Regions from separate parts of the Paenibacillus sp. Z6-24 genome, predicted to be linked through region 1. Evidence: a T-box and tRNA genes for the amino acid it is inferred to sense, from the RefSeq annotation. Region 1 holds a T-box; the other holds one or more tRNA genes.

The links. The T-box of region 1 lies ahead of trpS (tryptophan--tRNA ligase). A T-box ahead of a tRNA ligase gene usually reads a tRNA of that ligase, here a tRNA-Trp.
Region 2: it has a tRNA-Trp gene. The T-box ahead of trpS (tryptophan--tRNA ligase) is inferred to sense a tRNA for this amino acid. The anticodon was not compared.

What each region holds. Positions count from the first base shown of each region.
Region 1 is NZ_CP096398.1:2,449,593-2,464,706, reverse strand. It holds gene M1D61_RS10830 (S-layer homology domain-containing protein) at 1-3,174, opposite strand, end outside; gene M1D61_RS10825 (expansin EXLX1 family cellulose-binding protein) at 3,519-4,199, shown strand; gene M1D61_RS10820 (hypothetical protein) at 4,421-4,783, opposite strand; gene trpS (tryptophan--tRNA ligase) at 4,959-5,945, opposite strand; T-box leader at 6,026-6,281, opposite strand; gene M1D61_RS10810 (hypothetical protein) at 6,594-6,854, opposite strand; gene M1D61_RS10805 (outer membrane protein assembly factor BamB family protein) at 7,138-8,370, shown strand; gene M1D61_RS10800 (metal ABC transporter substrate-binding protein) at 8,623-9,657, opposite strand; gene M1D61_RS10795 (amidohydrolase family protein) at 10,165-11,037, opposite strand; gene M1D61_RS10790 (N-acetyltransferase family protein) at 11,034-14,222, opposite strand; gene M1D61_RS10785 (helix-turn-helix domain-containing protein) at 14,376-14,597, shown strand; gene cntE (staphylopine family metallophore export MFS transporter CntE) at 14,581-15,114, opposite strand, start outside.
Region 2 is NZ_CP096398.1:975,330-990,443, forward strand. It holds rRNA gene M1D61_RS04325 (23S ribosomal RNA) at 1-2,275, shown strand, start outside; rRNA gene rrf (5S ribosomal RNA) at 2,347-2,463, shown strand; tRNA gene M1D61_RS04335 (tRNA-Asn) at 2,505-2,580, shown strand; tRNA gene M1D61_RS04340 (tRNA-Ser) at 2,584-2,675, shown strand; tRNA gene M1D61_RS04345 (tRNA-Glu) at 2,697-2,768, shown strand; tRNA gene M1D61_RS04350 (tRNA-Val) at 2,863-2,938, shown strand; tRNA gene M1D61_RS04355 (tRNA-Met) at 2,960-3,033, shown strand; tRNA gene M1D61_RS04360 (tRNA-Asp) at 3,041-3,116, shown strand; tRNA gene M1D61_RS04365 (tRNA-Phe) at 3,198-3,273, shown strand; tRNA gene M1D61_RS04370 (tRNA-Thr) at 3,299-3,374, shown strand; tRNA gene M1D61_RS04375 (tRNA-Tyr) at 3,379-3,463, shown strand; tRNA gene M1D61_RS04380 (tRNA-Trp) at 3,469-3,542, shown strand; tRNA gene M1D61_RS04385 (tRNA-His) at 3,577-3,649, shown strand; tRNA gene M1D61_RS04390 (tRNA-Gln) at 3,667-3,741, shown strand; tRNA gene M1D61_RS04395 (tRNA-Gly) at 3,756-3,830, shown strand; tRNA gene M1D61_RS04400 (tRNA-Cys) at 3,845-3,918, shown strand; tRNA gene M1D61_RS04405 (tRNA-Arg) at 3,933-4,006, shown strand; gene M1D61_RS04410 (hypothetical protein) at 4,524-4,835, shown strand; gene M1D61_RS04415 (PspA/IM30 family protein) at 5,078-5,740, shown strand; gene M1D61_RS04420 (PspC domain-containing protein) at 5,744-6,241, shown strand; gene M1D61_RS04425 (PspA/IM30 family protein) at 6,243-6,977, shown strand; gene liaF (cell wall-active antibiotics response protein LiaF) at 7,113-7,781, shown strand; gene M1D61_RS04435 (sensor histidine kinase) at 7,899-8,960, shown strand; gene M1D61_RS04440 (response regulator) at 8,965-9,612, shown strand; gene zwf (glucose-6-phosphate dehydrogenase) at 9,961-11,520, shown strand; gene M1D61_RS04450 (peptide chain release factor 3) at 11,782-13,365, shown strand; gene M1D61_RS04455 (potassium channel family protein) at 13,544-14,206, shown strand; gene M1D61_RS04460 (TrmH family RNA methyltransferase) at 14,206-14,997, shown strand.

The sequences.
Region 1 (15,114 bases):
AGTGTACGTTACAGCACCGTCTGAGCCCGTTTCGATCCGTACGACTGCGATCCGGTCTGTGGAGACAAGGCCATCCACCTGCATGGAACGCTGGATATAACGGTCCATCTGCTGTACCGGTTGTCTGGCATTATTGCCGTCCAGCGTATACAGGCTGTACTCGACGGCAGCACGTGCCGAATAGCCGTTATTCCGTGCCTGCTGCATGGCTGCACTCGCTGCTGACATTTCCAATACGAGTCGTTCTTGACCCGTACCGGACGATTGCAGCCAGGATACCGGTACTTCATAGGTACCTACCGGAGTAGCGATGGCAATTTGCTTAATATTATTCTGGGCGGTTAGTGCCTGCCTTGCTTCCGGCTGCCATTCCAGGCGATACCGATCAGCAGTCTGTGCCGGCTGGATACGGATACGGAGCGTACTTGCCTCGCCTGCCTGCGCGAGCATCGCTGCTGTTGATGAAGCATTCAGCACTGATCCCGCAACCGTTCCGCTGCCGGTCTCCTGACTCATCGCAGGTGTCATCGACCAGCTGGATACCGTGCCATCAGCGGATGATGCTTCTGCTGTCGGCAGAGCATTTACCGGAACTGGAGTCGGTGAGATTGGAGCAGCTGGTGCAGTACTGCCGCCACCTGATCCTGAGCTGCCGTTACTTCCAGAGCCATTACCCGGAATACGGCCCGAATGGTTTTTATCGTCTTTCTTATCGGAGTGGCGGGAGAAATCAATCCGTGTCAGCAGTGGGTCATGGTCGCTGACCCGTCCATCCGCTTCCATAAAGTCCGCATTGAGATGGACAATATCCAGCTGGGCACGGGACGCCAGCCCTGTAGTCATCAGAATATGATCCAATGTCTGTGAATTGCCTTCATACACATAGGAATAACGCTCATTCTCAGGCAGGGTATCCACCATATTCGTCAATTCACTGCCTTTGAGAATCTGCAGCGTATTGGAGAATTGATAGTCGTTAAAGTCACCGACCAATACGATATTAGCATTACTGTTCTGGGCCAGCGTATTTTTAACGAACGAATTCAGCAGGGTCGCCTGCTTGGCACGCTGCACTTCACTGATCCGCTGGGGCGGCTGTGCAGCTCCGTACAGCGCCTGGTCTCCACCTTTGGAATTGAAATGATTCGCTACCACAATCACCTGCTGTCCATTGAAGACGAACTGGGCAGCCAGCGATTTGCGGGAATGAGCAAATGCTTCATTGCCCGGCTCGATGCGTCCCGGGTTATGGGTTAATCCCTGCGGACCATAAGTAACGGCAGTAACCGAGTCTCCCGCTCCTCCCGGAGCATCGGCCAGTGTGACACGCGCCGGATTGTACAGGAAGCCGACCCGGATATTACCGCCAGGAGCTCCGCCGTCTTCATTGTTTTGCGGAGTAATGCTGGTATACCGGTATTCCGGACCACCCGCTTCCTGAATCTCGCGGATCAGCGCGGCAAAGCTTGCGCTGGCATCGGTGGTTCCGTCATCCTTTTCCCCGTTGTTATCCTGTACTTCCATTAGTCCGATAATATCCGGGGTATGCAGATTCTCGGTGACATTGCGGGCAATCCGCTCTGTCTTCTCCCGGTTGGCAGGATCATCCCAGAAGTTCTCTACATTAAAGGAAGCGATCGTCAGCTGCTCGGTACCGTTATACAGCGCGGATACTTCCCGCTTCAGTCCACTGCTAATAATCGGGGGCAGGCCATTTTCTGGCAAAATTTTGAAGTTGCTGTAGCTGTAACTCATAATCCCGTAGAGCGGACCATCGAACCGGTCACCTGTTTTCACCGGCTGCTTAGGCTTCTCCCCGATCAGCAGACGATTCGGGTTAAACTGATTATTCGCAATTACCAGGCCGCCTGCGGGTGTAACACTGCGGCTCTCTTCCCGATCCACAGTCACCGGAATCTCATACGTATACGGTCCAATAATACTCGCATTATTAAGCTGAACCCGCATGCCTTCCAGACTCTCGTACAGATCAATGCTGTAGGATGACGGGTCAAAGGATACCAGTCCCTGAGGAGAAGCAATCTGTCCCGGAATCGTCCGGCCCCCCTTGCCAATAACAACGGGTTGCGGCAGCGGCTGATTCTCGGCCAGACGTGTGATCGAAGAGGCGGCAATCTCGGTGGTGGTCAGATCATCTGCGTCGCTGTAGCCTGTCTCCTTATATTCTTTGACCGTTCCATCCACGCTGACCCGGTCGCCTACCTTCATGCCATGAGCGGATTTGTAGACCATGATCGCTTCCGAGGTACGATCATCCTGGTCGGCCAGTGCATCTTCGGTCTGCATATAGAAGATCGTTTTTCCTTTGACCATGGTGACGATGCCCTCGACTTCGCGCACTTCCTGCCCTTCATAAGGGGAACGCTGGGAGGCGCCCTGAATATCGTGAATCGCCAGCTTCACCGGTGCTTCCACAACCGGAGGCGTACCTCCGGCGATGTCTTCTGCAGATCGCGGAATCAGCTGAATGCTGTCATTATACTGTGACACGACACCGGTAATGGAATCATAGGATTGTCCTACGGTCAGCCATGGACTCTTGCTGTAGACGGTGAAGCTTCCGCTGCTGTCCTGAAGGGTATAATTGTTGCTGCTTTTCCCGGTTACAGTTACCTGATGAATCCGGACGAGCTGTCCTTCATAAGGGTTATCAGCCGTAAAATCATCTGCTGTAATCGGATGTGCGGATACGCTCTGAGGGGTCTGCACCCGAATATATGTATCAGCTGCGGCGGCTTCGATCTGCAGCAGCTTGCGGTATTCACTGAGCTTGCCGGTCGTCTCGATCTCCTGGCCCGGCTCACCCGGCAGGTTCTGACCGCGGATAACGATGCCAGCGCTTCCATCCTGGATATACAGATTGCTGTAATTGCTCCCTGTATCTTCCCTGTATGTAATCCATCCCCGTGCCGTCACCCTGCTGCCAGTGCTCTGCTGTCTGATCGCGGATAGCGTGTAAGTATCGGCGCTAACAGATACCGAAGGCACTGTCTGTACAGTGAATGTTCGGGTTTCCTCCTGAGCAGCCGACATTTCTGTCTGCAGCTGCTGTGCATAGGCACTCCCGGATAGATCTGCTCCTGTGGGAGCTATTGCCGAGGCAACCATAACTGCTGCTGCACTCAGACTGACTTTCTTTTTCCATTGCTTCATTCGTATAATCCTCCAGTTTCTGTATCAAAATCCTCATCGTTCCTAACATATCATATGAATGTAAAAATAAAAGCTTTCCTTTGTAAAATAATGAATGGCCTTCTATCCACTCTGCTTTTTGATATGCAGACACAAAGTTTCTTATTTTGTTAGATCTTCATTTATTGTGTTATGAGTAAATATATAGTACATTGTTAACGGCAGTCGTCTACCTATATATTTTTGCAATACTTTTGTGAATCGTAAACCATTCTATGCAAAAGTATTGTGCGGCAGGCGGTCTTCCGCATACTAAAATCTGGAGGATTCTATTGATGAAATGGTCTGCACCCCGCAAATGGAGTATGTTCGGCATGATGGTCACTCTGAGTCTGGTCCTGTTCGCACTTCCCGCCTCGGCAGCCTGGAATGATACATACAAGGGCTATGCCACCTATACCGGCTCCGGTTATTCCGGCGGCGCTGTACTGCTCGATCCGATCCCGGCGAATATGGAGATTACCGCGCTCAACCCGACCCAGATGAACTATGGCGGCGTCAAAGCGGCATTGGCAGGCGCTTATCTGGAAGTACAGGGCCCCAAAGGCAAAACGGTCGTCTATGTAACCGATCTGTACCCGGAAGGAGCCAGCGGTGCACTGGATCTCTCACCTAATGCATTTGCCAAGATTGGTGACATGTCCAAAGGCAAAATTGATATCCAGTGGAAAGTGGTCAAAGCGCCGATCAGCGGTAATTTCAGCTACCGGATCAAGGAAGGCAGTTCCCGCTGGTGGGCGGCCATTCAAGTCAGAAACCACAAATATCCGGTCATGAAGCTGGAAGTACAAAAGAACGGCAGCTGGGTAAGCCTGCCGAAGATGGATTATAACCACTTTGTCGGTGAGCAGCTCGGTGCCAATCCTCTGCCGGTTCGCATTACCGATATTCGCGGCAAAGTCGTTACGGATACTATTCCCGCCCTGCCGGAAAGCGGCACATCCAGTGCGTATATTGTACCGGGCCGTGCTCAATTCCCGGATTGATAATGGCAGATAACAAAATGCTGTGTGCAGTATGGTGATTAATGTCTCTGTATTATGCCCTTATATCCATAATGTGCATACAGCAAAGCGGCTGTCCTTTAGAAGAGACAGCCGCTTTTTTTATGATTCGCCCATATTCTTGTTTGCCATCATGCCATTGTCTGCACAGCCAATCTATCTATACGATATGCTGAATGGCAGCAGTCGCCATTTATGCAGAGTTACTGTCCGCCTTTGCGTGCAGCATAGAACTCAGCCGCTTTTTGCAGCATTTGCTGCAGGGAACCGAACTGCGTATTCTGGCTGACCTGGTTGTCCATCTGGTCGGTAGGCACCTCTTTGACCTTCTCCGGAGAGTCGGTAGTCGAGCCAAGCCCTGTTTTCTGAAGCAGCTCGCCGATCGATTGGAACGGAGTATGCTTTTGCATAAATTCCGGGGTTAGCAGTTTGTCGAGCGGCAGCTTTTGAATAATCTGATCGAGCGGCAGTTTGCCCAGCATGCCCATGATTCCGCCGGTTGAATTGCCACCTTCACCTTTATTGTTAAGTAGACCTTTGAGATCGTTAAGATTGAAGCCCATCATTAAAACCTCCTTGTGCTATTCTTGTGTTTGCAGTAATACGATCCTCTTGCGAGGAAGGTAAGGATTATGAAATGTAAAGCCTTTCTTTATGTTCTTTACCCGCAATGCAGCCACTTGATAGCCTGGAGGCAGATTCGTGAAGGCTAACCGCCTTGTTTTACAGGCAGCGATACATCTATGCAAACACAACAAACCCCATCGCTTCCGAAGCTTTGCGCAATGTGCTATTGGCTGCAGTCGCAGCCTTTTCGGCGCCCTGACGCAGAATGATATCCAGTTCGGAACTGCCAACAATCTCGCGGAAGCGCTGCTGCATAGGTTCCAGCTTGGCTATAACCACATCGGCTAGTTCCTGCTTGAACATCCCGTATCCCTGTCCTGCATATCGCTGTTCAATCACATCTGTAGACTCATCTGTAAATACGGCATAGATTTCGATCAGATTGCTGACAGCCGGTTTGTGCTCCCAGTCATACCGCACCATTCCTTCCGAGTCCGTCACCGCCCGTGACAATTTTTTGCGAATGATTTCCGGTGAATCCTGCAGCAGAATATAACTGTTCAAATTGGGGTTACTTTTACTCATTTTCCGGGAAGGATCGTCCAGGCTCATGATCCGGCTGCCGATCTCCGGAGTAATCGGCTCGGGCAGGGTAAAGGTCTGTCCATACCGGCTGTTAAAACGCTCCGCCAGATCGCGGGTCATCTCCAGATGCTGCTTCTGATCGTCGCCGACAGGCACATGGGTCGCCTGATACAGCAGTATATCCGCTGCCATCAATGCCGGATAGGTAAATAGCGCCGAACTGACACCTTCCTTGCCCTCTGCCTTTTCTTTGAACTGTGTCATTCTATTCAGCTCTCCAAAATGCACCTGAGTCTCCATCAACCATCCCATCTGAGCGTGGGCACTGACCCGGGATTGCAGGAAAATAGCAGATTTCTGCGGATCGATGCCGGCAGCGATGTAATAAGCGGCGATCTCCCGTGAGCGCTGATGCAATTCTGCCGGGTCCTGATAGACTGTTACGGCATGCAGGTCCGGAACAAAAAAGAAACTCTCATATTCATGCTGATACTTCACAAACTGGCTCAATGCTCCTCCATAACCGCCAATATTGAGATCCCCGCTTGGTTTGATGCCTGATAAAATACGTTGCATGTGTATTCCTCCCTGGATAGTGTATATCCGTCTCCTCTAACAAGCGCCCGGAACGCAAAAAAAGCACTCCATCCCCTATAAAAAGGGACGAAGTGCTTGCTCTCCGCGGTACCACCCGAATACGGCCATAAGGCCGCTCTCTACCCTGTCACAACGACTAACAGGTCTCCCCGAGGTAACGGAGGGATGCCGTCAATGCCTACTAACCATCCATTATGGTGTTCAAATTGAAGCGAATAGACCCATTCACTAAGCTTCCATGTACCGGACCTCTCACCAACCGCCGGCTCGCTTGGACAATTCCGCTCAGCTACTCCTTCTATTCATAGCTTTGATATGGGGTGACGTATAATGGATCTTATTTTAGCGAATAACGCAGGAATGGCAAGAATTATTTTACAATAGGATTGGATAAATCAGGAACAAGATGAATTTGTTGGCACAAAAAGATTCGGTGGCGCATTTTCAGTTAAACCAATTAGTTTACATAACAATTATTATGTTATTTTAATTAATTTTGATTTTGTCGTATAAGATACTGGTTAGTAATTTATAAAATAACAGCCAGTAAATCTACTATCGATTCACTGGCTGGGTGCCATCATGGTTATGGGATATAAAACACTAAGTACTGCGCAAACTGATATATTATCGTTCGTTATCCTTTCTACGGGTTTTCGGCTGGCGCTCTGGTTCTGGTTGCTCTTTCCGCTCCCAATGAAGCGGTATCTTGATCGTAGTGCTTTTCGGCTTGGGATGAGGATTATGGTCCGTAAATGGTGCGAACCCTCGAATCATCTCGTTTGCCAATACCCGGGAGCGGGTCATGACCAGAGCGATACGAAATATGTAGTCAAAATGCTCTTCGAACAGCTGTTGTGCCTGCTCTCTGGATATGGATTCATTCAATGGGTGCTCCTCCTTTTTAAAATGTATATGCTTTCAGGAGCAAAAAGGTTCGGTAGGTATCGTGAATTTGTATATTGGGGATGTACAATCATTGTATATGCTAATCTGTTATCTGGAAATTTTTGTATAAAACCACACGTGAATTATATATCAACTTAGCTTTAAAACATAAAATAAACATAATTAATATTATGTAAACTTAAAAGAGGTGTGCTCAAGCAACAAAACCAAAATCCGAATCGTCTATATATTTATACCAAATTTATCCTTAAGGAGTATTCATATGAACAGATGCTATTCATCCCTGCGGGAAATATCACTCCCCCTCCTGCTTACGGCTGCACTCGGCGCGGCATCACTCGTCTGGACTCACGGAACTCCAGTAAATGCCGCAGAACAAGTCGTTAGTCAACCACAGCAGGCCGCTACTTTCCACACACTAACTCCCGATTGGGAGAAAACGATTCGCAAGCCCAAGTATGGCGTTGACGAGGAAGTGAGCACCTATGCCAATGGGCGTGTCTATTACAAGCTAAAAGAGAAAATTGCCGCCACTGAAGTGACAAGCGGAAAAACAAAATGGACCGTTCCGGTAACGATGGCCGCTCCTCCGACAGCAGATACAACTTCCCTGTATGTGATTAACAAACAAAATGTATTATACAGACTCGACCAGAAAACCGGAAAAACACTCTGGAAATCCAGCATCCCTCATTTGAATATCAAAAAGAAATCCATTCCTCAAAACATTCGTATACAAGAAAATCTTGTGATCACCGGAGATTCGGCAGCATTAACTGCATTTGATCGCACCAGCGGAAAGTTAAAATGGCAAAATCACACTACCTCCAAAGCGGGTTATTACGTGGAACAGAGCAGCTCATCAATTATCATTGCTACTCCAGGTCGTTCAATTTATGAACACAGCATCCCTCTATATGCTTTGGACAGCAAAAATGGCCGACTGCTCTGGAAAACAACGGCCAAATACGAAAAAGTGCTGACCATCCAGAATGGTTATATTTATAGCCAGAAGTACACATCCAGTAAAAGCAAGAGTGATACAGTCCATATAGACAAGCTTGATCTTCAGACCGGCCAACCCGTCCAGACTTTCAATTATTCAATCAAAAATGACTCGAGATTTGGATGGAGTTTCAACGTCGATTATTATGATGGGGACTTTTATATTAGAACGACTATTAATTATGATGATCGACAATGGGGATTATTCCGCATTCCGCTCGATGCACCATCCGGTTCCAAACCGGCAGCATCGTACAGTTTCTACACACCAATTTACCGGGTCGATTTTAGCAAAGATGTATTGGCAGTTGCTCTGATGGATGAAAATGTATATTTCCTGAATCGGCAAAATGGTCAGCGGCTGGGAGTCTCTCTTTTTGAATCCAATTTCTTCAACGCGACCCTGAACGCCGAAACCCATTTCCTGATCCAGACCGCCGGCAAAATCTCCGCAGTCAAAATTCCGGAAAACAGCCCAATAGATAAATGAAGATTAATTGGATATTTATGTATAAAAATTGCTAATTACAAGGTGGATAAGTGGTCTAATATCACTATGTAAATGCTTTAAAACAAAAACAGCGTATAATTTATATTATGCGCTGTTTTTTTAATGGGTATTTAATAACTATTCTTCGCAGTCTAACTAAAAACCATAACCTTCTTCCTTTAGTATTTCTCAGCATAAAAATGAAAAGACCTCATGTTAAAACGAGGTCTCCACCGATATACCGAGCACATACTATTCATTAAGTGCCTTTTTGAGAGCGGTTAGATTCTGTTTCATTACACTGATATAATCCGCACCCTGAGCCATTTCTTCCTTGGTCAGCCCTTCGATCGGATTAAGTACATCGGATTTGGCACCAATTTCATTAGCGATTGCTTCTGCAACACTGGTAGATGCAAGAGTCTCGAAGAAGATGGTCTTGATGTTATGTTCTTTGGCGAAATTCACAATCTCGGCCATTTGCTCTGCCGATGGTTCCTGATCCGGAGACAATCCTGCGATAGGTACCTGGGTTAATCCGTATTCCTTCGCCAGATATCCGAAGGCGGCATGCTGGGTAATGAAATCTTTTCTTTTGGTATTCTGTAATTCTGTTTTAAATTCCTGATCCAGTGATTCCAACTTGGCGATATAGGCATCTGCATTTCTCTTAAAATTGTCTTTGTGTTCGGGAGCTGCTTTGGAGAGAGCAGCTTCGATATTGCGAACTTCCTGCACAGCCAGAGCCGGCGATAACCATACATGTGGGTCCAGTCCGCCATGATCGTGGTCGTGATGCTTGGTTTCTTCGTCCGAATGGTGTTCATGGTCTGCCGGAGAATGTTCTTCGTGCTCTGCGGAATGGTTATGCTCATGTTCTGCTTCGGTTTCTTCTGAAATATTAATGCCCTGACTTGCTTCAACTGTCGTTAGATGACCGCCGGTAGCACTTTCCTTTACCTGATCTATCCAATCTTCCATACCGGCCCCATTGTAGACCAGAACATCTGCGTCAGTTATTTCTGCCAGATCTTTCGCTGTCGGCTCCCAGTCATGGGGCTCTACCCCTGTTGGCACCAGATTCTCAACATTGCCATATTCCCCGGCTACATTACGTGTAAAATCGTACATGGGATAAAAGGTAGTTTTAATATCAAGTTTGGCTGTATTGGCAGGGGGAGAAGTGCTCTTTGCAGGCTGAGTTGCTTCTTTGCCACCTCCGCAGCCGGCCAGGATCAGAATAAATGATAGGGAGAGGATAGGGAATAGTGTTTTATCGCTTTTCATGAGTAAATCTCCTTTAATATTGATATGCTATATATAGTAATCATTACGATTTATAATCGAAGTCAATAATTTACTCTCTTGATGACAGGTTCTCTAATAATTGTATTAATAGAACGATTTATTTTATTCGTAATAATTACTATTAGTCCCAAGAAAATATATCGCTTTATATAGGTTTTGTCAAGAGTATCTTAGAAATTCAAGTTAGCAAAGCAAAGTAGTCACATTCTAATTCTATCCCCATTCCTGTATCCGCTTCGCCAGACAGCACCTTAGCAGTCGATAAATCAAAAAAAGATATAATGCCCCTATTTTTTATTGCAGCATATAAATAGCGATCTTGATGGCGTTAGTATCTAAAGTATAAAAAACCTGTTCTCTTCAGAGAACAGGTTTTGTTTTGTGGATATCTTCAATGATGTATATTTAATCACTATTATAATGGACGAATCAAGCTGAGGCTCTCGAGCTTTTGCAGCCAGTCCTTTTCGCTTTATTCATAGTTTTCTATACTGCTCTTTCTTCCGCCCACTGCCTCAATCTCGGAAACACTCTCAATGCATTGTTGTAAAACACATCTTCCCAGTGCTGCTCGGGGATCAGACTTTTCACAAACATAATATACGCATCCAGCGGTACCAGCGGCCAGTCGGTGCCGAATACGAGTCGGTCGTACTTTTCCGCAAATACGATCGCACGGCGGAAATGATCGACATACGTCTGTTCGCCCATCAGGCGCTGTACTTTGGCCTTGTCACCTACGATCCAGCCGGACAGATCGGCGTACAGGTTCGGGTTCTTTTCCAGAAGTGCCGCTGTATCCATCACCCATGGATCACCGAGATGACAGAGCATAAAGGTCAGCTCCCGGTGCTTCAGGAACGTCTCTTCCATCGACAGCGGATGCGAATATTTGAGCAGTCCGCCATCGGCATAGGTCAGTCCGCCGTGAATTACGATCGGCAGTTCATACTGATGAGCCAGACGGTAGACCGGATCATAGATGGCATCGCCGACATTGTAATGGTAGTACCCGGCATACAGCTTGATGCCTACAGTCTGAGGAGATTGCAGTGACTGCTCGAGTGCCTCCAGCTGCCCTCGCAGATGCAGGGTCTCCGGGTTAATACCAACACATGTAAACAGATTATCCGGCATCCGGTCGTTCAGATCGAGCAGCATCGGATTGGCGGCAGCCGGGTCCGGAAAGGCTCCGGCGACCGTCTCCGTCACGCCCATGCCTACACCGGCAATCACATTGGAACCGGTGAATTCAGCCAGCAGTCCCTCGGTCGTATATTCGATAGACGCCAGATTGCGCGCTGTATCATAGAAAGATTCGATTTCGGAAAAATGAACATGTGCATCTATAATTTTCATCGATTGCTCCCTTCTGCAGCTGTACGACTCTTTGTCTCAGGAGAAGTGGAGGCTGCTGCTTCGCCAAATCGGATATTGTACAGATCATTCCAGGCATCATCGGGAATCGGCATATCCGTGATGATATGGAACTGCGGTCTGCCGTATGTCTGCTGCTGATCGTACAGGTACATCTGGTCGGTCGTAAAAGCAGCTGTAAAGTGAGTATTCAGGAACAGGCCGCAATAATCGGCATCCGGATGCGTCATCCAGTTGAGCTGCATCGTCCGTTCGGAAGAGCCGTAACGGACGATGCCATGGTTCAGCTGCTCATCGTACTGTACTTTGCCGACTTTGTAGGTGATCTGTTCGCCAGCCTGATTGCGGATATGGGCACGGCCATTGCTCAGCTCCTGACCGGTTTTGTAAAAGTTAAAGCAGTTCATCGACAGCGGGAACAGCGACGTTCCGGTCTGCGGATTGACTTTGACAAAGGTGGCCAGTACGGGTACCCCGGGAAGAGTGACGTAGTACTGCTCCACCGATAACCCTTTGAACCGGATATTGTGCTGAATATTGACGGAAATACGGATACCGGACCATAGATTTCCTTGATTATCCCGGATCTCCGTAAAATCCACCTGCCGCTCCTCTGCCTGCAGGCTCGCATCGGATAATCCTTCGATCTGCATATGAATGCCGCCGATCCATGGGTTCAGCCACGAGCGAGGGCCCAGCTGTGGGTAAGAGGAATCCAGCCATTCCACACCGTGATGCTGCAGCGAGAACAAGGTAGGCGCGAAGGAGCCATTGACCCGCAATTGCAGCACACCGTTATAGACCGTATGGACATCGCCATGTTCAGTCGGCACTACCTGCAGATCCATCTCCCGTGGCTGTAGCCGGAACAGCACTCGTGCCGTTTTTATCTCATAAGCGTCCATATCCAGATGGACGTTGATCACGTCTGTTTCCGGCCCGGGCTGCAGGGACAACCGTGCCTCATACTGCTGCAGTTCCTGTTCTCCTGTTATAGTCAGCTGCTGCTGATCTATACTGTCCAGGTGCGACGAGACATGAATGATGCCATCCAGTACAGTATTCCGCTGCTCCAGAATCTTCACTTCCAGTGCCTTCGATGCAAATGGGTTCCCATTATTGACGAGTACTTCCAGCGGCTTCTGTACAGATAACTTCTCGGATGAACCCTGCTGCAGAGCGAATGTACGGAAGTCCTGCCAGTCCTCCCATGTACCGACAGCGAGCTGCAGAGGCGGTGTCTCTATCCTTTCTGCTGCTGCCAAATCTCCGAGCGGATGCTCTACCGCATACTGCCAGATATCCAGCATCAGCAGACGATTTTTGGGCCACGTAATTCCGCAGGTGGAATGCTTGTCATGCGCGAACATCCAGTTTTCCGTCAATTCGCTGATCTCCCAGTAGTCTACTGCTGCCGCATCCGGCCCATGAGCGGTATGGACATAGCGATTGCGATATGGAAGGATGGTGTTCTCCAAAGAGAAGTTGAATTGTTCTTTCATAAATAAATTTTCTGCTCGCTGTATAGCTTCTGTTCGCTCTCCGTCACTGCTTAGAGACTGTACGACATGATGACGGCTGAAGAGGCCGTTACGATGGACTTTGACGATGGTTTTCAGCCGCAGCTGATACGATTCCAGCTCGTACTGCGCTTCCATAATCATCGCGTCCTCTTCGCGGAAGGTCACATGGGATGCCGTATCTTTGTGGAATTCATTGCTGTAAGGCAGGCCGAATTTGGGGAAATATAATATTGTTTTCATTTCGCTGCCTTGATAGATTTTCAGCAGATTATTCTGTTTGTTCAGGCGGGCGCTGTATTGTCCGTTGGATACCACCCATTCCTCGGAAGTCTCACTGCCAAAAGCAGCCATCGCTCCAGGGAAAGAGAGGCTTATGTGTTGCTCCAACACCAGGGTATCGGTAGTACGATTTATATCATTATAGATGTGAATCTTGTGATGCCAGATGCCATAGTTCAGCAGACTGGCTGCGACTCTAATCGAGCGCCTTCCATGAGCAGGAACCGTAATATTGATTTCTTGCTTATGGAAGGCGAGAATATCGCTTGCCGGCCACTGCATGGAGTAGGTATATTCGGTATCATGTTCATTTTCTACAGTTAATTCCAGTTCCAGTTGTTCGCCTGTGTACATATCACGGTGAGGGGCATGAAGCTTGAGTCTTACCGGGAAACGCGGCTCGATTCCAATCTTGAATACCGCTGACAGTCCGTTGATGAGCAGCTCGGCTTCCACGACCGGATGAGTCTGGTACGGGTCTTGCTCTTCTTCGATCGGCTGTACATGGAATTTCCCTTCAATGGTCTCATATGACTGGATCTCTCTGGATTCATGCAGCTTAAAGTCAATCGCCGGGTTGCCTTTGCCTGTTACTTCAATCATTAGCGGCTTGCCGCTCTTGTTGGTGACTTCGTAGATGATCGGATAGCTGCTGCCAAATGGCAGGCGGTGGGCGACCGGAATACTCGCCTGAATCAGATAATCATCCGTCTCGATCAGACGCAGTCCACGGCCGGTACGCTCATACTCCATGCGGAGATAGGTACCATCCTTACTCCACTGATAAGTAAAGTAATCAAAACCGTTCTCCCGCCGTCCATCCGGCGCGGTCACAATCTCGCGAACGCTATCCGCATACCAGTCGAGTTGACCGAAATAATGCTGTACTGCCGGTGTCTGCATAACCGAAGGAATCAGGTTGATCAGATGCGTGGTATCATCGCGTTTTTCCCAGAAGAAGCCTGCTTTTTTGTAGGCGGGTACCGCTTTGACATTGCCCGGCCAGGTGTACAGGTCGAGTCTCGGCCAGCCCATCCGGATCGTCTGTTCGACGGCATGCAGCACGAGCCTTTTGCCGACTTTGCGGCCATGGTAATCCGGACGCACATTCAGCAGCGGAATGTATAACGCACCGGCATCTTCCTTGTAGTGGGAGAAGCTGCAGTAGCCCACCACTTCATTCCCAGCCACAGCCAGAAATACATGCAGATGGGTGCTGTTATGATGTTCATTGAGAATCATCTGCTCGGTCTGAATCGCGCTGTCTCCTCCCCAGCTCTCATGGCTGGCATTCCACATTTCGGCGATGGAAGCGGCATAGCCGGGTTCATACTCTACAATCCGGATATCGTCGGTTCTTGTCATTATGTAATTCCCTCCAATGCTATAAATTACAGTTCTATCGATCTTACAGACTGTCCTGCTGACAGGATAGACTTGTGAAACCGCAACCAAAACGAAGCAGACAAATAATCTCGCAGCTTTGGTTTCCTGTATTATATAGAAGAATGGAAATAAATGCACCTTCCGCAAAATAAGGTCTGTCTGGAGGTGACGGCTGCGGCTTATTTGCCGGAATCATACGTTTTACATGCCAAAAAGCTGCTGCTGTCGACCGACCGTACGATCCGGGAGATTGCACGGGATTACAGGTTCTCGCAGAGCAGCTGCTTTATTCACTATTTCAAAAAGGTTCTTCAGGTGATGCCAGAGCTGTTCCGGATCAGCTGGGATTCCTGATGCCGGATGATGGCAGCTGCTGCGCATACCTCGTCATGCTCTGTTTTTGCAGCAGGACGAACAGAATCAATACAATTCCCAGTACCGCACATATGCTGTACATCCCAGAGTACGACCAGTAATCTGCCAGGGGTCCCATAATGATACTGCCGAGCGACATGCCGAGATCGGCCATCGCGATGAACAGCCCCATCAGCACATTACGGCTGTGCTTCGGCAGGACAAAGCTCAGATAGGTGGTCAGCGTCGGATAGATCACCGCCTGGGCGATGCCCATCAGTACCGCTCCGGTATATAGGAAAATAAACCCTCCGTTCACGGATATACTGACCAGCTGTGACGCCGCTGTCAGCAGAATCAATGCCCCGATCATAAATGGCGTATGCCAGCGTCCGTCGGAAGGGATTTTTTTGCGAAGCAGGAACCGGGCCAGAACTACACTGGCTGCCTGCAGCATCAGATAGATACCGGCACTACCGCTCGGCAGCTGATCCGCATACAGCGGCAGAAAGGTCGT
Region 2 (15,114 bases), 1.5 Mb from region 1:
GGTTAAGGTGAAAAGCCGGAGCCGCAGCGAAAGCGAGTCTGAATAGGGCGACTTAGTACGTGGACGTAGACCCGAAACCGGGTGATCTACCCCTGTCCAGGATGAAGGTACGGTAACACGTACTGGAGGTCCGAACCCACGCACGTTGAAAAGTGCGGGGATGAGGTGGGGGTAGCGGAGAAATTCCAATCGAACCCGGAGATAGCTGGTTCTCCCCGAAATAGCTTTAGGGCTAGCCTCGGAAGGTGAGTCGCGGAGGTAGAGCACTGATTGGATGCGGGGCCCGCAAGGGTTACCAAGTTCAGTCAAACTCCGAATGCCGCAGACTTTATTCCGGGAGTCAGACAGTGGGTGCTAAGGTCCATTGTCAAAAGGGAAACAGCCCAGACCATCAGCTAAGGTCCCCAAGTGTGTGTTAAGTGGGAAAGGATGTGGAGTTGCTTAGACAACCAGGATGTTGGCTTAGAAGCAGCCACCATTGAAAGAGTGCGTAATAGCTCACTGGTCGAGTGACTCTGCGCCGAAAATGTAACGGGGCTAAACACACCACCGAAGCTATGGCTTGATGCAATGCATCAGGGGTAGGGGAGCGTTGAATTTAGGTTGAAGGTGTACCGTAAGGAGCGCTGGACAGAATTCAAGTGAGAATGCCGGTATGAGTAACGAAAAGATCAGTGAGAATCTGATCCGCCGAAAGCCCAAGGGTTCCTGAGGAAGGCTCGTCCTCTCAGGGTAAGTCGGGACCTAAGGCGAGGCCGAAAGGCGTAGTCGACGGACAACAGGTTGAAATTCCTGTACCACCGAAAGCCGTTATGAGCAATGGGGTGACGCAGGAGGGTAGTGACGCGGACTGATGGATGTCCGTCCAAGCAGTGAGGCTTGTGTGTAGGTAAATCCGCACACTCTAAGGCCAGGCTGTGATGGGGAGCGAAAATTACAGTAGCGAAGGTCATGATCTCACACTGCCAAGAAAAGCCTCTAGCCAGGAAGCAGGTGCCCGTACCGCAAACCGACACAGGTGGGCGAGAAGAGAATTCTAAGGCGCGCGGAAGAACTCTCGTTAAGGAACTCGGCAAAATGACCCCGTAACTTCGGGAGAAGGGGTGCCCCGGTAGTGTGAATAGCACGAGGGGGCCGCAGTGAAAAGGCCCAAGCGACTGTTTAGCAAAAACACAGGTCTGTGCGAAGCCGCAAGGCGAAGTATACGGGCTGACGCCTGCCCGGTGCTGGAAGGTTAAGGGGAGTGGTTAGCGCAAGCGAAGCTATGAACCGAAGCCCCAGTAAACGGCGGCCGTAACTATAACGGTCCTAAGGTAGCGAAATTCCTTGTCAGGTAAATTCTGACCCGCACGAATGGCGTAACGATTTGGGCGCTGTCTCAACGAGAGATCCGGTGAAATTTTAATACCTGTGAAGATGCAGGTTACCCGCGACAAGACGGAAAGACCCCATGGAGCTTTACTGCAGCTTGATATTGAACTGGGGTGCGATTTGTACAGGATAGGTGGGAGCCTACGAAGAGGGAGCGCAAGCTTCCTTGGAGGCGCCGTTGGGATACCACCCTGATCGCATCTGAGTTCTAACCTGGTACCGTAATCCGGTACAGGGACCGTGTCAGGTGGGCAGTTTGACTGGGGCGGTCGCCTCCTAAAATGTAACGGAGGCGCCCTAAGGTTCCCTCAGAATGGTTGGAAATCATTCGAAGAGTGTAAAGGCATAAGGGAGCTTGACTGCGAGACCTACAAGTCGAGCAGGGACGAAAGTCGGGCTTAGTGATCCGGTGGTACCGCATGGAAGGGCCATCGCTCAACGGATAAAAGCTACCCTGGGGATAACAGGCTTATCTCCCCCAAGAGTCCACATCGACGGGGAGGTTTGGCACCTCGATGTCGGCTCATCGCATCCTGGGGCTGAAGTAGGTCCCAAGGGTTGGGCTGTTCGCCCATTAAAGCGGTACGCGAGCTGGGTTCAGAACGTCGTGAGACAGTTCGGTCCCTATCTGTCGTGGGCGTAGGAAATTTGAGAGGAGCTGTCCTTAGTACGAGAGGACCGGGATGGACGCACCGCTGGTGTACCAGTTGTTCCGCCAGGAGCATCGCTGGGTAGCTACGTGCGGAAGGGATAAGCGCTGAAAGCATCTAAGCGTGAAGCCCCCCTCAAGATGAGATTTCCCAATTAGTAAGACCCCTTGAAGACGACGAGGTAGATAGGTTGGGGGTGGAAGTGCAGCAATGCATGGAGCTGACCAATACTAATCGGTCGAGGGCTTATCCAAAAAGCTTCTAAAGCAGCGAGGTTTCGTTTCGGATTCAGTTTTCAGGTGATCAACACCTGCAAGGCAAGACGTTTGGTGATGATGGCGGAGGGGTTCCACACGTACCCATCCCGAACACGACCGTTAAGCCCTCCAGCGCCGATGGTACTTGGACCGCAGGGTCCTGGGAGAGTAGGACGTTGCCAAGCGAAAACAAGCAAGACTTCCGCTCGAAGAGAGCGGGTATTATTCCCTGATAGCTCAGTTGGTAGAGCACTCGACTGTTAATCGAGTTGTCACAGGTTCGAGTCCTGTTCGGGGAGCCATATGGAGAGGTGTCCGAGTTGGCCGAAGGAGCACGATTGGAAATCGTGTAGGCGTCACAAGCGTCTCGAGGGTTCGAATCCCTCTCTCTCCGCCATATTTCTTCTATAAATAGTAAGGCCCGTTGGTCAAGGGGTTAAGACACCTCCCTTTCACGGAGGTAACAGGGGTTCGAATCCCCTACGGGTCATTGTTTTACTTCATATAGAGATGAATTGTACATAATAAGTGAATGTGTTTGACATTAACTTAATAAGCATGTTACAATCACTCTTGTGTCCCATGGAGACTTAGCTCAGCTGGGAGAGCATCTGCCTTACAAGCAGAGGGTCGGGGGTTCGATCCCCTCAGTCTCCACCATAGATACTTTTTGCATGATGACGCGGGGTGGAGCAGTCCGGTAGCTCGTCGGGCTCATAACCCGAAGGTCACAGGTTCAAATCCTGTCCCCGCAATAGTTTTGGAACCGTGGTGTAGGGGTTAACATGCCTGCCTGTCACGCAGGAGATCGCGGGTTCAAATCCCGTCGGTTCCGCCATTTTTAGTATCCACTCACTACTTGTTAATTGTAAAGTGAACTAGAGTAGAAGAGTCGACACGAAGCAATACATTAAGCTACGGCTCGGTAGCTCAGTCGGTAGAGCAGAGGACTGAAAATCCTCGTGTCGGCGGTTCGATTCCGTCCCGAGCCACCATTAATTGAATAACTAATAGTTTTATGCCGGTGTAGCTCAGTTGGTAGAGCAACTGACTTGTAATCAGTAGGTCGGGGGTTCGAATCCTCTCGCCGGCACCACTATGGAGGCTTAGCGAAGTGGCCAAACGCAGCAGACTGTAAATCTGTTCTCTCTGAGTTCGGTGGTTCGAATCCATCAGCCTCCACCAGTTATAGGGGCATAGTTTAAAGGTAGAACAACGGTCTCCAAAACCGTTGGTGTGGGTTCAATTCCTGCTGCCCCTGCCAATTATTTTAATTTTAGTATATATTTTATAGCATGGCGGTCGTGGCGAAGGGGTTAACGCATCGGACTGTGAATCCGACATTCGCGGGTTCAATTCCCGTCGATCGCCCTTTTTATTTTCAATATTGGGGATTAGCCAAGCGGTAAGGCAACGGACTTTGACTCCGTCACGCATAGGTTCGAATCCTATATCCCCAGCCATTTTTTGCAAATGAGCGGACGTGGCTCAGCGGTAGAGCATCGCCTTGCCAAGGCGAGGGTCGCGGGTTCGATTCCCGTCGTCCGCTCCATTTTAATTTCATACGGCGCCATAGCCAAGTGGTAAGGCACAGCTCTGCAAAAGCTTTATCCCCAGTTCGAATCTGGGTGGCGCCTCCAGTATTTTATTTTGAGCGCCCTTAGCTCAGCTGGATAGAGCGTTTGACTACGAATCAAAAGGTCAGGAGTTCGAATCTCTTAGGGCGCGTTTTTCATCAGGAAGTGAAAAGCCTGGTATAACTGCTATTATAGCAGTTATACCAGGCTTTTTCGTTATATCTTTTTCTAGTAGCGTATAATTATTCTGTGAAGTGTGAAGTGTGAAGTGTGAAGTGTGAAGTGTGAAGTGTGAAGTGTGAAGTGTGAAGTGTGAAGTGTGAAGTGTGAAGTAAAGAGTAGAGAGTACAAAGTATAGAGTGTGGGATATGAATTATGAAGCATGAGTATTTGAAGTGGAAGAATAGGTGGATTATAAGCGGAAAGCTCTATATAAGGCGTCGGTCCAGAGTTAGCCCCGCCTTAGGTCTAGGATAAAATACCATCCTCAGTCCATTTCAGACAGCAGTTTATTCTATTAGAATGTAACTATAAGGCAAAGCGAGTCAGCCTGACAGTAACCGGTAGCAATTAACTGGTGAACTGCCCAATTAATTATGGATGATAGTAAATAGTAGTTGGCGGAAGTACTCAAGCTTTTCAAACTCAAAGAGAAGGAGGTGAATGGAATGAATATCAATCGTAAAAGTATCGCAGCGGTAGCATTAATCGCAGTAGGTATTCTGATGGTATTCGGCAAGTTCTTCCCTGTAGTACATAGTCTGATGGGGGAACTGATTGGGCTGCTGATTCCGGTAGCAATGCTGATCCTCGGTTACTATGCTCTTCAAAGTGGAAGAAAAGTATTGGGAATTGTACTGAGCATCATCGGAGCTTGTATCCTTTTTTCAAAATTGTCCTTTCTTATCGGTCCCGTCCTTGGAATAGCATTGGTGGTCTGGGGTATTACTCTTCTAAAAAATCGCCGTCAAACGTTTTAATTAGCAGCTTAGTCGTGTCCTACCTAGAGCGAATGGGTAAGTTGCTAATAAAGCTTAAAACACTTTACGATAAATAAATATATACTGTTGTATTCATCTTATAATGATAGACATCTTATGAGTACAAAGTGGAATATGTTGGCGAGGATGAAAGTTGTGGAACTGAAAGTCTGGAACTAAAGCTGGTCAACAACTGCAGTGTACCGCTTGATTGAGCACGTAAAGGAGGGAGCACTAATATCATGAATATGTTTAAACGTATACGGGATATTACCGTAGCCACTTTGAATGAAAAGCTGGAACAAAGCCAGGACCCGGTAAGATTAATTGATCAGTTTCTGCTGGATACACGTCAGGAAATCAACGAGGCAGAGAAACTGTACAACAATATAGCGCAGCATACACGCCAGCTGCACCAGCATGTGGAGAAAGCATCTTCCATGCGCAAAAAGCGTGAAGAGCAGGCTATGCTGGCTCTAAAGGCAGAGGAAGAAGATTTGGCCCGGATGGCTCTGCAGGAAAAAGTAATGTACGAAGAAAAGGAAAACCAATATAACGATCTGCTGCAGAAAAACAAAGAAGCGCTGAGCGAGATTGAATACCAGCTGAATACGCTTAAGTCTGAATATCAGGCAGTCTACAGCAAGCGGGAGTACTATTATGCACGAATGGAGACTCTACGTCTTCAGCAGCAGATGAATCGCCGCTTTGGTGGTACGATGCAGAACAATCCACCTTCCTTTGGACGTTTGGAAGACCGCATCTCTGATTGGGAGATGGAAGCAAAAGCGATGAGAGATGTACGTCAGATGGATCATTATCCATCCGGCACCAGCAGTACGGCTCTTGATGAAGAGCTGGAACGTCTGAGACGCAAGCTGGATGATGAACGGAAGGAGGGATAATCGATGCGCCCAAAGTTATACCGCTCGGCACATGACCGGATTCTTACCGGTTTAACCGGAGGACTGGCAGAATATTTTCAGATTAACCCTACCCTGCTCAGAGTATTATTTATTCTCAGCATTCCGTTTACCGGGGGATCTACGATCCTGATTTATCTGGTCGCTATATTCATCGTACCGAAAGAACCACCAGCTTATCGCCCATTTGAATATGGTCCCTATGATCAGCAGCCTGAAGATCGTTATGGTCCGCGTCACACATATGGCGGGTACTGGGGAACTTCCCAGAATGCCTATGAGCCCAATATGTATGATGCTCCACATAAAAGCAATTCGCGTGACTTTGGCAAAAATCGCCCACCATATGAACAGCCGGATCCGGTTGGCCGTAAGAAGGCTGATCTGGACTCCATGATGGAAGATATCGAGAAAAAAGCACTTCGTAAAGAAGTTGAAGAATTACGTAAAAAAATTGCTCAAATCGAGAAGGGAGAACGTTAACATGGGAGTATTTAAAAGATTGAAAGATATGACAAAGGCATCGGTGAATGAATTACTGGACAAGGTGGAAGATCCAATTGTGATGCTTAACCAGTATCTGCGTGATATGGAGGCTGAAATTCATCAGGCAGAGGTTACTGTTGCCAAGCAAATGGCTAACGAGCGTCGTATGAAGCAGCGTGTGGAAGAAGCAGGCCGTATGGCTGTACAGCGTGAAAGCCAGGCTACCGCAGCTCTGAAAAACGGTCAGGAAGAAGTGGCTCGCAAGCTGCTGGAAGAGAAAATTTACTTCGATCAGAAATATACCGAATATGGCGATATGCATGCACAGGCTAAAACCCAGGTGAGCGATCTGATGCAGCAGCTGCATGAAATGAAAGACGAGTTCTACAAAATGCGCAACAAGCGCAATGAGCTGGTATCCCGTGCTCAAATGGCCAAAGCCAAAAAACAAATGTCTCAAATGAGCTCTGTAAATTCGATCGATAAAGGCGGCGCATCCCTCGGATTCAGCCGTATGGAAGAGAAAATTATGCAGTTGGAAGCAGAAGCGGATGTTATGCGTGTACCTTACAGCTCCGGCTATAACACTCCATATATCAGTGCCGAACAAGCAGAGAAACAAATGAAAGTGGATGAGCAGCTGAACCTGCTGAAAAACAAGCTGTCCGGTTCTTCCGCTCCGAAAACAATTGAATCCAGTGCAAGCCCGGCAGATGAGTCATCTCGGCACTAATTGCTAAACGCCCAGAGATACAGTTAGTCGGCAAGCGAATAATATGATATGCTAGGAAAGGCTAAGCCATACAGCGTGTGTCTCATGCATGCCGTATGGCTTTTCCACTACTATTAGCGGTAAAGGAGGTGCGACATGAGTAGAAAAAGAGAAGCTTTTGCTGTGATGCTGATCGGAGTCGGAATGCTTGTCTTGCTGGGACCATATATTGGATTTTTTACGATTGTCGCTCTTCTTTTGCTGCTAATTGGCGTAACCGGACTTCGTCACGGAAATATGCGCAGAGGCTATATTTGTCTCGGGACGGGAGCAGGATTACTTCTGCTGGATCATCTGGCGTTGGTGCTTGGCATTGGCCTGATCTCGCTCGGTATCTTTTATGTACGTGCCAATAAAGCTCATCGGGGACAAAAGCATCATTCCCAGCAGAATTTTATTAAAACGCTTCAGCATAACCGTGATCCATGGATGATGCGCAGTACCAGCTCCTGGCATGCGATCGGTGATATTGATTGTGACCTGTCTCTCGCGTTGGCAGAAGAAGCGGATACCGTACTGTATTTTCATGGACTGATTGGTGATCTTGATTTTACAATTCCAGAGGAGTATGGTGTGGAGATTGAAGCTCATTTGTTATTTGGACAGATTGATTTTAATCCCGATTATCACGCCGGAATTGAACGCCGTCAGGGTGTGCTCAACCGTGTACAATGGAAATCGGCCAATTATATGAATAGTACACAGCGAGTGAAGCTGGTCATTTTCTATGTGGCTGGAGATTTAAATATTCGCTTGTCTGCGTAAACCCATTTAAAATAGTAGGTGTAGGTGTAGGTGTAGGTGTAGGTGTAGGTGTAGGTGTAGGTGTAGGTGTAGGTGTAGGTGTAGGTGTAGGTCATGATCGAAGTGGGGGACCGGCGTATGAGAAATAAGAAGTCTGCGGATATTATTATCCGCAGTATGAGTGAGGGAGTGCTGCTGGCAGTCCTTTTATTAATCGTTGTCGTGTATGTACTCTATACGTCGGAGCATCTGATGATCGATTATACATGGGAAGCTGTTTTACGCACCGGTATAGCACTTTTGATTCCTGTACTTACTGTGGGGATTCTGTACGGATTATACCAGGCACTGCGTCTGAAAATGCGTCTGGGCAAGCTGCGGGATACGCTGCTAATGTGGGAAAAGGGCAGTTGGTCACAATCCGCTCCTGAATGGGGAAGTGACGAATGGGCACGCCTTGGTGAACAGATGGACCGGATCGGCAAAAAGTGGGGCGATCAGATCTCAAGTCTTCAGCGTCTATCCACCAATAATGCACAGCTGGCGGAACAGGCCAGAATATCTGCTATTATTGAAGAAAGGCAGCGTCTGGCGCGTGAACTGCATGATGCGGTATCCCAACAGCTTTTCGCAATATCCATGACTGCGACAGCGGTAGGACGTACTTTTGACAAAGATCTGCAGCGGGCCAAACGTCAGGTGGAATTGATTGAGGAAATGTCTTCTGTTGCGCAATCGGAAATGAGAGCGCTGCTGTTGCACCTGCGTCCGGTTTATCTGGAAGGCAAACGGTTATATGAAGGCATACAGGAACTCGTACAGGAGCTGCAGGCCAAGATTCCGATGGAAATTGCTTTGGAGATGGATGAGGATGTACGCTTGCTGAAAGGGGTCGAGAATCATCTGTTCCGTATTGTCCAGGAAGCACTATCAAACACCCTTCGTCATGCCAAAGCCAGCCGGATGGAGATCCGGATTGTCCAAAAAACGGATTCGGTACGGGTTACCCTCCGGGATGATGGCATTGGCTTTGAGCTCGATGACACCAAACAGACTTCCTATGGACTGTCTACCATGAGGGAACGGATTAATGAAATTGGCGGAACGATTCAGTATATTACCGCTCCTGGCAAAGGAACACGAATTGAGATTGTCGTCCCGATCGTGACTTTGAATACAGAAGAAAGCAGGTGGACATAATAAGATGGATAACAGTGAACTGATCAAGGTGCTGCTTGTGGACGATCATGAAATGGTACGAATCGGACTGGCTGCGGTACTGGATACGGAAGACGGTATTGAAGTCGTCGGGGAAGCAAGTAACGGTGCGGATGGTATCCGGCTCGCGCAGGAATACAACCCGGATGTCGTACTGATGGATCTGGTGATGGACGGAATGGACGGCATTGAAGCGACGCGTCGGGTACTGGAGATTCACCCGCAGTGCAAAGTCATCGTACTGACCAGTTATCTGGATGATGAGAAAATGTATCCCGTTATTGAAGCGGGGGCTTTTAGCTATTTGCTGAAAACGTCACGGGCGAGCGAGATTGCCGATGCGATCCGGGCAGCAGCCAGAGGACAGTCCGTACTGGAATCCCAGGTAGCTTCCAAAATGATGAGCCGTTTCCGTGAACCGGTTGAACGTGCGCTTCATGAGCAGTTAACCGAGCGGGAGATGGATGTACTGCGTCTGCTCGCTCAGGGTAAATCCAATCAGGATATTGCGGATGAGCTGATTATTGGGATTAAAACGGTCAAATTCCACGTAACCAATCTGCTGGCCAAGCTGGGGGTAGAAGATCGTACCCAGGCGGCTATTTATGCTTATAAAAATGGATTGGCTGAGTGAAACTGCTATATTCATATGTTGATAAATTTATAAACAGACTCGTTTATCAGTTTTGTTTTTAACGATTATAAGTACTTTTTATGAGTGGTTAGATAGTGCCAATCCGGGTAATTATGGTAAAATACGTTTGCCTGAGTGCAGATGTGCGGGAGATTTTTCCTTTATAAAGCGGTTCAGGCAAGAACAGTCGATCTGTAATTTTCCGGTTAAAAAGGGTCCTTTGGGCTTTGCCGGTAATATCAGGTATACTGTGCGTATGAAGCATCATGAGCATCATTCTACACAAGTGATTTTTGTCCAGCATCTGTTTGCGTTAAAACAAAAATTTACATAGGAAGTGGAGGAGCCATGACAGAGAACCCAATTGTTGACGTTGAGACATTACAGGCACCGAGTGCAGTATTTTTTATTTTCGGAGCCACTGGCGATCTGGCCAGTCGTAAATTATTTCCTGCCATCTACAGCTTGTATCGTGAAGGAAAGCTGGCAGAAGATTTTGCGGTTATCGGTGTAGCTCGCCGCCCGCGTACGAATGAAGAATTCCGTAATAATGTGCATGATTCGATTGATGAGTTCTGCCGCTATAAAGTCCAGCCTGGTGAGGATTGGAACAAATTTGCGGAACATTTTGAATATAAATCCCTGGATATTAATAATGTCGCCGGTTTCCGTGAACTGCGGGAGCAGACCGAAGTGCTGGAGCAGAAGTTTAGCATCCCGGGTAACCGCCTGTTCTTCCTGGCGTTGGCACCGGAGCTGTTCGGCAGCGTATCACTGAATCTGCGTGAAGGCGGTATGATGGATGGACAGGGCTGGAATCGTCTGGTTATTGAGAAGCCGTTTGGCTATGATCTGGAATCGGCGCGCAAGCTCAATACCGAGTTGGCGCAGGTATTTGCAGAAGATGAGATTTTCCGGATTGATCATTACCTGGGCAAGGAAATGGTTCAGAACATTGAAGTGATCCGATTTGGTAATGCCTTCTTTGAGCCGCTCTGGAATAATCAGCATATTGCGAATGTACAGATTACGCTCAGTGAAACCGTAGGTGTCGAAGAGCGTGGAGGCTATTATGATCATTCCGGAGCGCTGCGGGATATGGGACAGAACCATATGCTGCAGATGCTGGCGATGATCGCCATGGAACCGCCAAGCCGTCTGCTGCCGGAAGATATCCATGATGAGAAAGTAAAAGTACTGCGCTCGCTGCGACCTTATCTAACGGCAGAAGAAGTAGACAAGAATGTTGTCCGTGCCCAGTACACTGCTGGTTCCGCCAAAGGCAAGGAATTGCCGGGCTACCGTGAAGAAGATAAGGTAGATCCCGAATCAAATACAGAAACGTATTTCTCGGCGAAAGTATTGGTAGATAATTTCCGCTGGGCGGGTGTGCCTTTCTATATCCGAACAGGTAAGCGCCTGCCGGTAAAAACCACGGAAATCATCGTGGAGTTTAAGCGTACGCCAACCAATGTATATCTGGGTCAGCGGCATAACCTCGAACCCAATCTGCTCGTCATCCGGGTTAATCCAATGGAAGGCATTTACATTAAGATTAATGCCAAAAAGCCGGGTTCCGATTCGGAAATTCAGCCGCTGGCGATGGAATTTTGTCAAAGCTGCATGATCGGTATCAACTCACCGGAAGCATACGAGCGTCTGCTGGAAGATGCGGCACAGGGCGATTCCACCTATTTTACCCGCTGGGATGAAGTGGCAGCAGCCTGGAGTTTTATTGATCATATTGATCGGGCCTGGAAGCAGCATCCATCGGATGTGAAAACCTATCCAGCCGGTTCCTGGGGACCGGAAGAGACACATCAGCTGCTCCAGCGGGATGGGTTTCACTGGTGGCCCGTTAATGGACAGGATGAGGATGACGTAATCTGGCAGGCGAACAGCCGCTAAAGTTACGCAAGCGAGTGGAATGAAACGGTTCTGTATGGTCAGCGAAATGGAGCAGTCAGATTACATCCATTCATCGAGTAGGCTGCTTTAAACCTTTCCTGATTGCAGGATACGTATAGACACTCCAGTCTGGATGGAATACAATAAAAGAAGCGTCTTTTATCGAATAAACACTCTTATGTTGGTATGACATAAGAGTGTTTTTGCTGTGGATATGCTACAATAAGTACAGTCTATTCAAGTGATGAAGGGAAAATGATAATGAGTAAAATGATAGATAAAGAACTACAGCAGGAAGTCGACAAACGCAGAACGTTTGCGATTATCTCTCACCCGGATGCGGGTAAAACGACTTTGACGGAGAAGCTGCTGCTGTTTGGTGGCGCCATTCGTCTGGCGGGAACAGTCAAAGCGCGTAAAGCAAGCAAACACGCGACAAGTGACTGGATGGAAATTGAAAAGCAGCGGGGTATCTCGGTTACTTCTTCCGTTATGCAATTTGATTATAATGGTCACCGGATCAACATTCTGGATACACCGGGTCACCAGGATTTCAGTGAAGACACCTACCGTACATTAACTGCAGCAGATGCGGCAGTCATGCTGATTGACGTAGCCAAAGGGGTCGAGGCACAGACGATTAAATTGTTCCAAGTTTGTGCACAGCGTGGGATTCCTATTTTCACATTTATTAATAAACTCGACCGTGAAGGACGCAGTCCATTCGATCTGATGGAAGAGCTGGAGCAGGTACTGGGTATTCGCTCGGTACCGATGAACTGGCCGATTGGCATGGGACGTGAGTTGTGTGGCGTCTATGACCGTATGAAAAATCAGGTCGAACTGTTCCAGGGCGATGACCATTCTACAATCGAAGTGAAAAAGGTGGAAGATTACCGTGATCCAATCATCAAGGAGATGGCTGGTGATTTCCTGTATGATCAGCTGGGTCAGGATATCGAACTTCTCGATGTGGCAGGCGATCCTTTTGATTATGAAAAAGTACTCAAGGGTGAACTGACTCCGATCTTCTTCGGCAGTGCGATCAATAACTTTGGACTGCAGACTTTCCTGGAGAACTTCCTGGAACTGGCACCGAAGCCGGAACCGCGCCGCAGTACAGCAGGGCTGATTGAACCGACCAATGAGAAATTCAGCGGTTATGTATTCAAGATTCAGGCGAATATGAACCCGGCTCACCGTGACCGGATTGCATTCCTGCGTGTCGTATCCGGCAAGTTTGAACGCGGCATGAGCGTCAAGCATGTACGTGTCGGCAAAGATATCAAACTGGCTCAGCCGCAGCAATTCCTCGCACAGGACCGTGATATCGTACAGACAGCTTATCCGGGCGATATCGTCGGTCTGTTCGATCCAGGTATTTTCCGTATCGGGGATTCTCTGAGTGAAGGCAGCAGCATTGTTTTTGACGAGCTGCCTACTTTCTCTCCGGAGATCTTTGCCAAAGTGACTGCCAAGAATGCTCTGAAATATAAGCAGTATCAAAAAGGAATCGATCAGCTGACCGAAGAAGGTACCATCCAGGTATTTAACACCGTCAGCTTTGATGATACGATTCTGGGCGTGGTCGGACAGCTGCAGTTTGAGGTATTCGAATACCGGATGAAAAATGAGTATGGCGTGGATGTACAGCTGCAGCGGATGCCATTCCAGTTTGCACGCTGGATCGTCGCCGACAATCTGGATCCATCCAAGTTCCGGATCAACTCGACACTGGTTAAGGATAAAAAAGGAAATCATGTTGTACTGTTCGAAAATGAATATGCCATGCGTACAGCCGTAGAGAAAAATCCGGATGCGCAGTTCCTGCAGACCGCTCCATAAGAAGCCAATCATGTATTAATATAAGTTGAATATGCAGATTGTTGAATACAGAAGATATTCCTATTCAGCAATCTGCATTTGTTTATGGCATCTGTTACAATTTAAACGAATAATAGTCAGCGAATGTAAATAACTGTAGTGGATATTGGTATTTTAATGAATGTGCTGGAGGTAGATTATGGCTAGAAGGCAGTATGCGGTTATTGGAATCGGCCGTTTTGGTTCCAGTATTGCAAAGACACTGAGTGAAATGGGATTTGACGTATTGGCGATCGATTCAGATGAACATCGCGTACAGGAAGTGTCCCATATTGCAACACAGGCGGTAGTCGCGGATTCGACGGATGAGGAAGCGCTGCGGGCGCTCGGTCTGCGTAATTTTGACGTGGTTGTGGTAGCGATTGGTGAAGATATTCAGGCGAGCATTCTGACGACACTCATTTTGAAAGAAATGGAGATTCCGATGATTCTGGTCAAAGCGCAGAATGAGCTGCACGGCAAAGTGGTACAGCGGATCGGAGCAGACAAGGTCATTTTCCCGGAGCGGGATATGGGGGTTCGCGTAGCTCATCATCTGACCTCACCGAATGTGCTGGATTATATTGAGTTGTCCGACGATTACAGTATTGTCGAAATGAGAGCGACCGACTCCATGGTTGGTCATAACCTGATCGAGCTGAACATCCGAGCCCGCTACAGTTGCAACGTAATGGCGATCAAACGTAATAGTCATATGAATATCGCGCCGGCGCCGGAAGAGCGGCTCAAAGCCGAGGATATACTGGTCATTGTCGGCCAGAAGCACGATCTGATCAAAATGGAAATGGATCTGGAAAACTAATGGAAATTCTATCGACGCAAAATGCACGTGTAAAAGAGTGGGCCCAACTGCTGGAGAAAAAGCACCGGGACAAGCAGGAAAAGTTCATTATCGAAGGCATCCATCTGGTCAGCGAAGCACTGCGCAGCGACTGGGATATTCAGTATATCGTCTATGATACGGAGAAAGGGATACCGGCAGAACTGCAGGCGGATATCGCTTCGTATTCAGGCGGGGCTCAGTATGTAGCCGTCTCAGAGGCGGTGCTGGCCAAATGTACAGATACCCGGACACCGCAGCCGGTATTTGCAATTGTATACAAGCGTAATGCGCTGCTGCAATCGATTCTGACAGTGCCGAAAGGAATCGTAATCGTACTGGATGGTGTGCAGGACCCAGGTAATGTCGGCACGATTATCCGCAGTGCGGATGCTTCGGGAGCGGCTGGTGTAATACTTGGACAAGGCTGTGCCGATCTGTACAATCCCAAAACGATTCGTTCCACGATGGGTTCCCTGTTCCATCTGCCGGTGTTGGAAGGCAATCTGCAGGACATCCTGACTGCTGCCAAAGAGCAGGGCGCTGTGCTGCTAAGCACGTCGCTGCAGGCGGAGAAGTCATGCTATACGTATAATTTTGGCAGTGGCGCCTGGATTGTAATCGGCAATGAAGGGAAAGGGATCTCCGAGTCTACAGCAGCCATGGTGGACGAGCATATCCTGATCCCGATGCAGGGACAGGCCGAATCACTGAACGCGGCGATGGCCTCGACGATTTTGCTGTTTGAGGCGATGCGTCAGCGGAGACTGTAGAATAACCACTGTGCTAATATTTGAAAATAGAAAACACCGCAGAAACAGAGGAGCGTTCTTCTGTCTCTACGGTGTTTTTAATTTACCCGTTATTCATATCCAGCCGCATCCAGCAGC